Regions from separate parts of the Massilia sp. PWRC2 genome, predicted to be linked through region 2. Evidence: predicted binding sites of a transcription regulator. Region 2 holds the regulator's gene; the other holds the start of a gene.
What was found. Region 2 encodes sigma-54, which starts transcription at its own class of promoters, with help from an activator protein. Its sites were predicted from a motif close to TGGCANGNAANCTGCTTT; they were not measured.
Positions count from the first base shown of each region.

Region 1: ACP7BZ_RS15835 (PEP-CTERM sorting domain-containing protein) is a predicted target of sigma-54. The motif match lies at 4,393-4,410, and genes of this name have one in related genera.

Region 1 is NZ_JAFCUW010000008.1:26,564-32,347, reverse strand. Features, by position in the region: gene ACP7BZ_RS15855 (flavin monoamine oxidase family protein) at 1-844, shown strand, start outside; gene ACP7BZ_RS15850 (c-type cytochrome) at 841-1,248, shown strand; gene ACP7BZ_RS15845 (EAL domain-containing protein) at 1,446-3,563, shown strand; gene ACP7BZ_RS15840 (SRPBCC family protein) at 3,630-4,166, opposite strand; gene ACP7BZ_RS15835 (PEP-CTERM sorting domain-containing protein) at 4,456-5,025, shown strand; gene nhaA (Na+/H+ antiporter NhaA) at 5,205-5,784, shown strand, end outside.
Region 2 is NZ_JAFCUW010000009.1:155,989-161,772, forward strand. Features, by position in the region: gene hprK (HPr(Ser) kinase/phosphatase) at 1-143, shown strand, start outside; gene ACP7BZ_RS17790 (PPC domain-containing DNA-binding protein) at 143-544, shown strand; gene rapZ (RNase adapter RapZ) at 589-1,452, shown strand; gene ACP7BZ_RS17800 (enoyl-CoA hydratase/isomerase family protein) at 1,455-2,552, opposite strand; gene hpf (ribosome hibernation-promoting factor, HPF/YfiA family) at 2,659-3,015, opposite strand; gene ACP7BZ_RS17810 (RNA polymerase factor sigma-54) at 3,095-4,585, opposite strand; gene lptB (LPS export ABC transporter ATP-binding protein) at 4,606-5,364, opposite strand; gene lptA (lipopolysaccharide transport periplasmic protein LptA) at 5,361-5,784, opposite strand, start outside.

The DNA.
Region 1 (5,784 bases), on a different contig from region 2:
CGACCTGCTGCAATCGAAGCTGGGCTTGATGTACAAATCGGTCAGCACCTTCGTCCAGCAAAAGACCATGTTCGAGCCGGTTGGCGGCATGGACATGATCGCCCGCGCATTTGAAAAGCGGGTCGGCAAGACGATCAGCTACCACACCGAAGTGACCAAACTGGTCAATCTGGCCGATGGCGTCGCGGTGCACGTCCTCAACACCGTCAGCGGCAAGCGCGCCATCGTCAAGGGCGACTTTTGCCTGTGCACCATTCCCGTCTCTGTGCTGCGCGGCATCGACACCGATTTCTCCGCTGCCTTCAAGACGGCCATGCAGAGCGTCACCTATTCGCCCCTGTGCAAGATGGGGCTGCAGATGAAAGAGCGCTTCTGGGAAACGAAGCACGGCATTTACGGCGGCCATGTGTTTACCGACATCAAGGGCATCAACCTGATTTCGCTGCCGTCGTCGAACTGGCAGGGCAAGAAGGGCACGCTGCTCGGTTACTTCAGCTACGGCGCCGACGGCGCCGAGATGAGCGCGCGCACGCCGCGCGAGCGCATCGATTACGCGCTGTCGGCTGGCGAGAAAATTTTTCCGGGCGAATACACCAAGGCCTTCGAAGCGGGCTTTTCGATTTGCTGGCACCTGGTCAAGTACAGCCTGGGCGCCACCTCGCACTGGGATGCCGACGGCCGCGTCACGGCCTATCCAACCCTGTGGGAAGGCGAAGGCCGCACCCTGCTGGCGGGTGAGCACATGAGCTACCTGACGGGCTGGATGGCCGGGTCGATCGAGTCGTCGTGGCAGCAGATTGCGCGCATTCACCAGCGCCTGTCGACGCCGAAGGTGGCAGCATGAAAGCGGCCGTCTCGATGCTGCTGGGGCTGCTCTCTGCACTGTTTGTGCTCGCTGGCGCCAGCGCGCAAACGGTCGATGGCAAAACCGTGTTCGCCAAAAATTGCGCGGCTTGCCACCAGGCCGGCGGCACCGGCATCGCCGGCGCTTTTCCTGCGCTCAAGGGTAACGCGTTCGTGCAGGCCGAAGCCGAGGCTGTCATCGCCACCGTGCTCAAGGGGCGAGCCGGCATGCCGACCTTCGCCACCGCGCTCGATGACGACAAGCTGGCCGCGGTGCTCAGCTATGTGCGCACGGCGTGGGGCAACCATGGCGCCCCCATCAGCGCGGCCGAAGTCAAGGCCGTGCGTGACAGCAGCAGGGCGGGTGAGGCGGTCAAGCAGGAGCAGCCTACCAACGTGCATTGACGGCCTTTGGTTGAGGATGCATGTCTCAACCCCACCAGCGGCCACTGAGCCCGGCACTTGTCAAATAAAAACCATAAAAAAGTTAATTCGTGTGACATTTCACAAATTGATGGGCTGCAGCGGTAGCTTCGCTGGCGGAGAAAGTGCAAAATAAGCAGCGGCAGCTGTTTATGCCTTATCTGCCTATCAAGGGACCCGTGAGCACAGCGAACAGTTTTATTGTTGACGAGTTACTCCTCGACAACTTTCCGGCGGGCGTGGTGGTGCACGATGCCAATTCCGCCGTGTTAACCGCCAACGTCATGGCCGAGCGCCTGCTCGGTTTGAGCGCCCAGCACATGATGGGCTTGAAGGTGGACGATGTGACGTGGCAGTTCGTCCAGCCGGACGGCAGCCCGATGGCGCCGGCCGACTTTCCCGCTGCGCGCGCGCTGCACGGCAGTTGCAAGATCTCGGACCTGGTGCTCGGGGTCGACACGGCCGGACTCGGCGGCATCCGCTGGCTGCTCTGCAGTGCCTACCCGGTATTTAACGGCGCCGCCGTGCTGACCTCGGTGGTGGTGTGTTTTACCGATTGCAGCGACCTGATCCGAGCACAGAAGGCGCTCAGCGATTCGGAGCAGCGCCTGCAGCTGGTGCTGCGCGGTTCGAACGACGGTTGCTGGGACTGGGACCTGGCCAACCAGCGCATCTACTATTCGCCGCGCTGGTGGGCGATGCTGGGCTATGAGCCGGGTGAGCTGACCAGCGGGCCGGCCTTGTGGGAACAGCTGTTGCACGCCGACGATCGCCAGCGCGTCCAGCATTTTCTGGGCGCTGCATTGGCCGGCGCGGTCGACGATTACGCCATCGAATTTTCCCTGCTGCACCGCGAGGGCCATTACGTCCCCGTGCAAAGCCGTGGCTTCATCCAGCGCGGACCCGGTGGCACGGCGATCCGCGTGGCCGGTACCAACACCGATATCACCGAACGCAAGCAGTTCGAACGCCAGTTGTTGACGACCGCCGAGCATGATCACCTGACCGGTTTGCCGAACCGGCGCTACCTGTCGCGCGAACTGGCAACGCGGCTGGCGGCGGCGCGCGCCGCTGCCACCCACGGCGCCGTGCTGTTGCTCGATCTCGATGATTTCAAGCTGATCAACGATACCGAAGGCCACTCGTTCGGTGACCTGCTGCTGCAGGAAGTGGCGGCGCGCCTGCGCGCCAGCATGGGCGCAGTCGACTTTGTCGGCCGCCTCGGCGGCGATGAGTTTGTCGTCATCCTGGCACCGACTGCCAGCACGCTGGCCCAGTGCAGCGCCGAGGCCGAGCGCCATTGCCAGCAGCTGCGGCTGGCCCTGTGCCGGCCCTACCGCCTGGCCGGTAGCGAGCACACCGTCACCCCCAGCATCGGCTGCGCCTTGTTCGATGCCAGTACCGCTGCCGCCGATCTGGTGTTCAAGCAAGCCGACATCGCCTTGTACGCGGCCAAGGGGGCCGGCCGCAACACCGTGCGCTTTTTCGATCCCGCCATGCAGCACGCGATCGACGCCCGCGCCCGCCTGCAGGGCGAATTGCACGATGCGATTGCCCGCGCCGAGCTGGAAATTTATTACCAGCCGCAGTTCGATGTGATGGAGCGCCTGATCGGCGCCGAGGCGCTGCTGCGCTGGAACCACACGGTGCGTGGGGTGGTCACGCCGGGCGCCTTCATTGCAGTTGCCGAAATGAGTGATCTGATCATTCGCATCGGCGACTGGGTCTTGCGCGACGCCAGCGCGCGCCTGGCCACGTGGGCGCGCGACCCTGCCTTGAGCGGCTTGACGCTCAGCGTCAACGTCAGCGCGCGCCATCTGCACGAAGACGATTTCGTCGCCCGTACGCTGGCCATCCTGCGCCAGGCGGGCGCCGATCCGCACCGGCTGGCGATGGAATTGACGGAAAGCCTGCTGGCCACGGACGCCGAAGAAACCATCGCCAAGATGCGCCAGTTGCGCGAGTGCGGCGTCAATTTTTCCATCGATGATTTTGGCACCGGCTTTTCATCGCTGCGCTACATCCACCGCTTCCCCCTCAAGCACTTGAAGATCGATCAGTCTTTCGTGGCCGCCTGCAATGCCGACCCGAATGCCGCCGCCATCGTCGAGATCGTCATTGCGCTGGCCAACAAACTGGGGCTGGGACATGTCGCCGAAGGGGTCGAAACGCCAGAGCAGCTGGCCTTTCTGAAAAGTCTGGGATGCACAGGCTTTCAGGGCTATCTGTTGGGCCGACCGATGCCTGCTGCGCAGTTTGAAGCACTGGCGCGCGCGCAATATGCCTGCACGGTGTAGGTCAGCCCGACCCTGGCAGCCTGGCGCGGAGGGGCGGACTGGTTGGGCGCATCGGTCTCATTGTGCTCATTGAGGTGACCGGGCGAGCACTTCTGCCAGATAGCGGTCGAGGCCATCCATGGTGCCGCCCCAGCCTTGTGCCATGCCAGCGTGGGCAGCATCGAAGCAGGCCCGCTCGGCGGCGCTGGCATTCATGGCGCACCACTCGATGCGCATGACGGTGCCGGCCGGCGCGTCAGTGCTGGCGCTCAATGTCGTGGTCGACAAAGTGGTGAGCGGCCAGCTGGCCGCCATCGGGTGCCGGCTCACCCCGCCATCGCGGTCGCTGAACTGGACCACCACCACCACGCGCGCCGGCGCAGTCAGTTCGCGAAAGGTCCACTTGCCCCACATGGCGGGGACGTCGGCCATGCCGAGCGGCCGCATGGCGTAGTGAAATGCGCCACCCACGGTCGCCTCGACTGTGCAGTGCGACAACGCCATGCCCGGCGGTGCCATCCATCTGGCCAGGTGTTTCGCTTCCGTGAGCGCCGCATAGACCAGCTCGCGCGGCGCGGCGAAGCGGCGCTCGAGGATGAACGGTGCGGACAATTGGTCATTCATGGCGTCAATTCCTTTTATTCGGTGAACACCGCTGATCAGGGCTTGCCCAGGTACGTAGCATGCTGACGGCCGCCATTCAAACGATCAAGGTGGTTTAATAAAAATAACATTTTGCAAGAAAAACTGTCTCTTTTTACAATAAAAACTGTCGAATTTTCTTACACTTGAAGTCGCTGATTTGGCGGGGCACCTGTTAAGTTTCTGATTTGTAACGATAATTGTTTTATGGCATGTAAATTGCTAATACCTAATTATAAATTCACCTCAACAATCTAACACTGGATAACACATGAACCTGCTGAAAAAATTGACACTGTCCTTCGCCCTGTCGCTGTCGCTCGTTTCGGCCGCCTCTGCTGACGTCATCCAGACAACCGCGCCAGTAGCGATGGATTCGTGGGGTGGCTGGAGCTGGGTGCAGATGGCGAGCGTGACGCTGGCCAGTGGTACCAGCCAGATCGTCGGCCTGACCAGCTCGATGAATATCGTCGATCAGGGCTGGGGCGGGCAAGATCCCAATTCGAACCAGGTGCTGATCGGCCTGTTTTCGAACGGCACTGATCTGATCAATGTGCATGTGGCAGGCGGCTTGCACAACTGGACCACGCAAAGCTACAACATCGCCAGCGACCCGGCCGCACTGGCCAATTTCAACACCACGCTGCAGGCCATCGACTGGGCCACGGCGCCGTCGGTGACCCTGCAAATGTTCGCCGCCCCGCTCGGTTACGGCGGCTGGCAGCTGCACGCTACCAACGCCACCTTCACGGTCGATTCCATCAGCGTGCCAGAGCCGGCTTCGCTGGCGCTGTTGGGCTTTGGCCTGGCCGGCCTGGCACTGGCACGCCGCCGCGCCTGAAGGAGGCCGCCATCACCCGTGTGATGGATACAGCGGTCCTCAGTTACAATCAACGCAGCGTGCGCGTGCCGACAGGCATGACGCACCCTGTTCGCCGCCGCTAGTGGCGGCGCCGACCGGCTGCATCTCCTGGCCCCCCCCCATCGTGACCGCTTGCACCAGGGTTTGCCGGAGCATACATGTACATCGAACGGCTGTCAGCCACCTTCACACAGTTTACCGAGTCGGGCAAGGCGGGCGCCTTGCTGCTCATCGTGTGCACACTCGCTTCGCTGGCGCTGGCCAACGCCGCCTGGGCAGATGGCTATGTGGGATTCTGGCAGCAAGCGGTGATGGGCTTGAGCATCGAGCTGTGGGTCAACGACGCCCTGATGGCGATCTTTTTCCTGCTCATTGGCCTCGAGCTCGAGCGCGAACTGTATAACGGCGAACTGTCCGACATCAAAAGCGCCATGCTGCCGATGGTGGCCGCTGCCGGCGGCATCGTCATGCCCGCGCTGATCCATTTTCTGTTCAATAACGGCACTGCCACCCAGGCGGGCATCGGCATCCCGATGGCCACCGACATCGCCTTCGCGCTCGGTGTGCTCAGCCTGCTCGGCAAGGGCGTGCCCGCCTCGCTGAAAATCTTCCTGGCTGCTTTCGCCGTCATGGATGACCTCGGTGCGATCCTGGTGATCGCCGTGTTCTACACCGCCAAACTGTCGTTTGTGTACCTGCTGGCGGCGCTCGTGGTGTTTGCCGCGCTGATCCTGATGA
Region 2 (5,784 bases):
AAGTGGTGATTCCCGTGGCGGCTGGCCGCAACATCGCGGTGCTGCTGGAGGCGGCGGTGCGCAATACGATCCTGCAACTGCGCGGTATCGATACCTTGCAGGAATTCATGGAACGGCAGCGCCAGGCGATGAGCGGCGACTAGTGGAGAGCTTGCCGCTACGTCTGCCACCGGGCGCCGACTTGCGCCGCGCACTCGAGCAGGCCCTCAGCGACCGGCAACTGGGCGGCGCCTTTGTTGTCTCCGGCATGGGCAGCTTGCAGGGCGCGCGCCTGCGCTTTGCCGGCGCTGCCGATGCCAGCGTGCTGACGGGCGACTTTGAAATTATTTCGATGGCCGGCGCCATCACGGCCGACGGTGCCCATCTGCACATGGCGGTGGCCGACAGCGCTGGCCAGGTGCTGGGCGGGCACGTGGTGTACGGCAATATCGTGCGTACCACCGCCGAAATTTTGCTGGCAGTAACGACCGGCTGGCAACTGGCGCGTGCCTACGATACTGCCAGCGGCTACCCTGAACTGGTGGTGCGGCCCGACCGCAAATAAGGCCGCGCCGTTCGCCCTGGCGCCGGATGCGGTATCATCGCGCCATGCAAATCGTCCTCATTTCTGGTATTTCCGGCTCCGGCAAATCGGTGGCCCTCAACGTTCTCGAGGACGCCGGCTACTATTGTGTGGATAATCTGCCGCCGGCCCTGCTGGGGCCACTGGTCGACACCCTGATCGCCGAGGGCGTGCCCAGCCTGGCGGTGGCGGTCGATGCCCGCAGCTCGGAGTCGCTGGTCGAATTGCCCGTCAATGTGGCCGAACTGAAGGCGCAGGGGCATGACGTCAAGGTCATGTTCCTGACCTCGAATACCCATTCGCTGGTGGCGCGGTTTTCCGAAACGCGCCGCAGCCACCCGCTGTCGCACCAGCTGCGCCCGGACGAAAACCCGGCGTCGCGCCGCACCCTGATCGAATGCATCACCGAAGAGCGCGAACGGCTGTCTGCCATCGAGCAACTGGGCCTGGTCATCGATACCTCGGACCTGTCCGCCAATAAATTGCGTGCCTGGATCAAGGAACTGGTGGCGCTCGAACGCGCGCCGCTGACGCTGTTTTTCGAGTCCTTTGCCTTCAAGCTCGGCGTGCCGCTCGATGCCGATTTCGTCTTCGATGTGCGGGCCCTGCCCAATCCCTACTACGACATCAGGCTGCGCCCGCTGACCGGCATGGATGCGCCCGTCATCGCCTTCCTCGACGCCCAGCCGGCGGCCGGCGAACTGCTCGAAGATATCCGCGCGTTCATTGAAAAATGGCTGCCCTCATTTAAAACCGACAACCGCAGCTACCTGACGGTGGCGCTCGGTTGCACAGGTGGTCAGCACCGCTCGGTGTATATGGCCGAGCGGCTGGCGGCGTATTTCGCGCCCACCGAACGGGTGGTGCTGCGCCACCGCGAACAATCGTAGCTTTATTCTTTCCCGAGGTCGCGCAGCGGATGCGCGCGCGCCGGCCACGGTGACGCGAAAAACCGTTCGACCATCGCTGCCGTCACACCTTCGAGCGTGGCCGGGTTCCACACCGGCGCATTGTCCTTGTCGATCACCAGCGCGCGTATGCCTTCGAGCACTTCGCCATGTTCAAAATTGCGCCGCACCAGGATGCGTTCCATGCGCAGGCAATCGGCGAGATCGAGGCTGGCGCCGCGCGTCAACAGTTGCAGGGTCACTTTTAACAGCAGCGGCGAGCGCTTGTGCATGGCGGCCAGCGCTTTTTGCATCAGTACGCTGTCGTCGGTGGCCAGCGAAGCAATGATGGCTTCAATGGTGGAATGACTAAAATGGCGGTCGATGGCGGCGCGCGCCTCGGCCAGCGGCGCCAGAGCAGCGTCGGCGGCGGCCCGGTGCGGCGCGGCAAACGCCGCCACCGCAGCGCGCAGCTGGGTGCCTGGGGTGGTCTCGATCAGTTCAAGCAGCGCCGCCATCTGTGCCTGCGGCACGAAGGTGTCGGCCAGGCCGCAATAGAGGGCGTCGGCGGCGCGCACGGTCAAGCCCGTCAGTGCCAGGTAATACCCCAGCCGGCCCGGTGCATGGCTGAGAAAATAACTGCCGCCCACATCGGGAAACAGGCCAATGTTCACTTCCGGCATGGCCAGTTTGCTGCCATCGGTGACCACCCGCAAGCCGCGCTGGCGGTGCGCTTCCGACACGCCCAGACCGCCCCCCATCACCACCCCATCCATCAGGGCAATATAGGTTTTCGGATAAAAGTGAATCAGGTGGTTGAGGCGGTATTCTTCGGTGAAAAAATCTTCCAGCGAGGCGCTGCCACCGGTGGTCGGCAGCGTGCCGACGTCGTAAAAATAGCGGATGTCGCCGCCCGCGCACAGGGCCTTGTCGGTGCTGCTGCGCAGTACCACGGCGTCGATGGCATCGTCATCCTGCCACGCCAGCAGCACGTCGGTGAGCGCGCGGATCATTTCCAGCGACAGCGAATTGAGGGTGCGCGGACGGTCGAGCGTGATGATGGCGGTGCGGTTGGCGATGCGGGTCTTGACGAAGTCGGTCATGGCGGCAGAGAGAGGGGAAAACACCTATTCTAGCAGCGACGCCGGCACGCCCGACGTGACAAGGGCGCCCGCGGGCGCCCTCATCCATATTAGGGGACCTGGTGACTCAGGCAGCAGCGGCCGGCAGTTCTTCTTCGGACAGGTGCTTGATGGCCTGGTGATCGTGGTCCTGGACCTGGGTTTTGTATTTCATGACCTGGCGATCGAGCTTGTCGATCAAGCCGTCGATGGCGGCATACAGGTCGTGCGACAGGGCGTTAACGTTGATGGTCTTGCCCGGAAGTCGGAGGTTGATTTCGGCTTTTTGCCGTTTTTCTTTTTCAGTCAGATTGTCGACGGTGAGGATGACGGCAATGTCGATCACTTGATCAAAATGGCGCCGGACGCGTTCCAGTTTGCTCTGTACGTATTCACGGATGGCTGGGGTCACTTCAAGATGATGTCCGCTGATTGTGAGATTCATACACACTCCTTTGATGATGTCGCTTCCTGTTCATGCAAACCGCATAAAGCGGGACGCAGAGGAACACTGAAAAAACGATCTACAGATTCTTGCGAAGAGCGACGGGCGGGATTTTCAGCGCTTCACGGTATTTGGCCACCGTGCGGCGCGCTATGACCATACCTTGTTCCCCCAGCATGTCTGCGATCTTGCTGTCTGAAAGTGGATTCTTCGGGTCTTCCGCTCCTGTCAATTGCACGATGAGTGCCCGGATCGCTGTCGACGATGCTTCGCCGCCGGCGTCGGTCGCCACGTGGCTGCCAAAGAAATATTTCAACTCAAACATTCCATGCGGGGTCAGCATGTATTTTTGAGTGGTTACCCGGGAGATAGTGCTCTCGTGTAGGCCCAGTGTATCAGCAATTTCACGCAGCACAAGGGGACGCATGGCGACCGCGCCGTGCGAAAAAAAGTTACGTTGCCGCTCCACAATTGCTTCGGCGACCCGCAAGATGGTGTCGAAACGCTGCCGCATATTTTTGATTAGCCACTTTGCTTCCTGCAACTGGGCGCCCATCTGGCCCTCGCCCTTGCCCTGCTTGAGCAGGCTGGCGTACATATTGTTGACCCGCAGGCGCGGCATGACGTCATTGTTCAGGCTGACGGTCCAGCCGCCGCGCGCCTTGCGCACGATGACGTCGGGCACCACGTAATCGGAGGTGCCGGCGCCGAAACCGGCGCCCGGATGGGGGTTGCACTGGCGGATCACCACTTGCGCCTCGCGCAAATCTTCGTCATCGCAAGCGAGCGCTTTTTTGAGCTTGTTAAATTCGCGCTGGGCGAACCAGGTCAAGTGCTTGCAGACGATCTCGAGCGCCATGCGGCGCGTCACCATGGCGATTGCCGGCATGCGGCGAATCTGCAGCGCCAGGCACTCGCCGGCATTCCTCGCGCCCACCCCGGCGGGATCAAAACTTTGCAGCAGCGAGAGCGCGGTTTTCAGTTCGTCCGCATCGATCTCCAGCTCGGCCGGCATGCGCTCCAGTATCTCTTCGAGCGACTCGGTCAGATAGCCATTGTCGTCGAGGGCATCGATCATCAGTTCGACCAGCGCGCGGTCGCGCAGTTCCAGCATCGCCAGGCGCATCTGTTCGGACAGGTGCTCGCGCAGGGTGGTGGCGGTCGCTTCGATCTGCGGGCGCGATTCCTCGTCGTCGGGCGACTTGTTGCGCGACGCTTCGCTCCAGTCTTCGCTGTCGGCGCTGGTGTCCTGGGTGCTCTCGCCACCCATGTCGACCGCTTCGCCACTGTCGGCGTCGGCCGCCGGTGCATCGGCGTTGGGCGGTGCATCCTGGTTGCCCACTTCAGGTGCTTCGGCATTGCCGCTGGCGCCGACGGCGCCGTCGGCGAGCAGGCGCACCGAGTGGTCGAGCGGATCGTCGAGGCGCTCGAGCAGGGGATTGTCGGACAACAGATGCTCGAGTTCCTGGTGCAGCTCGAGGGTCGACAGTTGCAGCAGGCGGATCGACTGCTGCAGCTGCGGCGTGAGCGCCAGGTGTTGCGAGGTACGTAGTTGAAGTGACTGTTTCATGGCTCGCTTTTGACGGATGCTTACATGCGGAAGTGTTCGCCCAGGTACACGCGCCGCACCGACTCGTCGGCGATGATGTCGTCAGGGCTGCCCGAAGCGAGCACGGCGCCCTGGTTGATGATGTAAGCACGGTCGCAGATACCCAGCGTCTCGCGCACATTGTGGTCGGTAATGAGGACGCCAATACCGCGCTCTTTCAAAAAGCGCACGATGCGCTGGATCTCGATGACGGCGATCGGATCGACCCCGGCGAATGGTTCATCGAGCAGCACGAAGCGCGGGTTGGTGGCCAGCGCCCGGGCGATTTCCACCCGCCGGCGCTCACCGCCCGACAGCGACAAAGCCTGGTTGTCGCGCAGCTTGTCGATCTGCAGATCTGCCAGCAGGCTGTCGAGCCGCTCGGTGATCTGCGCTTTGGTCAAGGCCTTGCCGTCGACTTTTTGCAGCTCGAGCACGGCGCGGATATTCTCTTCCACCGTCAGCTTGCGAAACACCGACGCTTCCTGCGGCAGATACGACAGGCCGAGGGCAGCGCGGCGGTGGATCGGCAGGCGCGAGATGTCGACGCCGCTGATGTCGATGGTGCCGGCGTCCGACGGCACCAGCCCGACGATCATGTAGAACGAGGTGGTTTTACCGGCGCCATTCGGCCCCAGCAAACCGACCACTTCGCCGCACTCGACCTGCAGCGAGACGTCGCGCACCACCAGCCGCTTGCCATAGCTTTTTTGCAGGCCGCGCACGATCAGCGTGCTGCCACACGATTTCGCTTCGATCATGGCTTTTTCGCCGCTGCGGGAACGCCTGGCGCTGGTGCTGATGCAGGTGCTGGTGCCGGCGCTGCGCCTGGCGCCGGCGGCAGCTTCGGCTCGATCACCATCCGTACGCGGCCACCATCGGCCTTGGTGGTGCCGCTGACATCGTTCTCGACCGCATAGACTTCCTTGCGGCTGTCGTAGGACAGATAAGGCCCCTGCACTTCCTGGGTCTTGCGCTTGTTTTCGACGGTGGTGATCTTCGCCTTTGAAAACAGTTTGACGATTTCCAGCTTGTTGTCGTATTCGATGCGCTCGGCCTCGCCCTCATCCCAGATATCGCCGCCGTCGCGCTTCTGGCGGAAGGTGGCCAGGCTGCCCGGATCGGCATAAAAGGTGGCGTAGACGTAGCCTTCCGGGTCGCTCTTGATGATGGCGCGACCG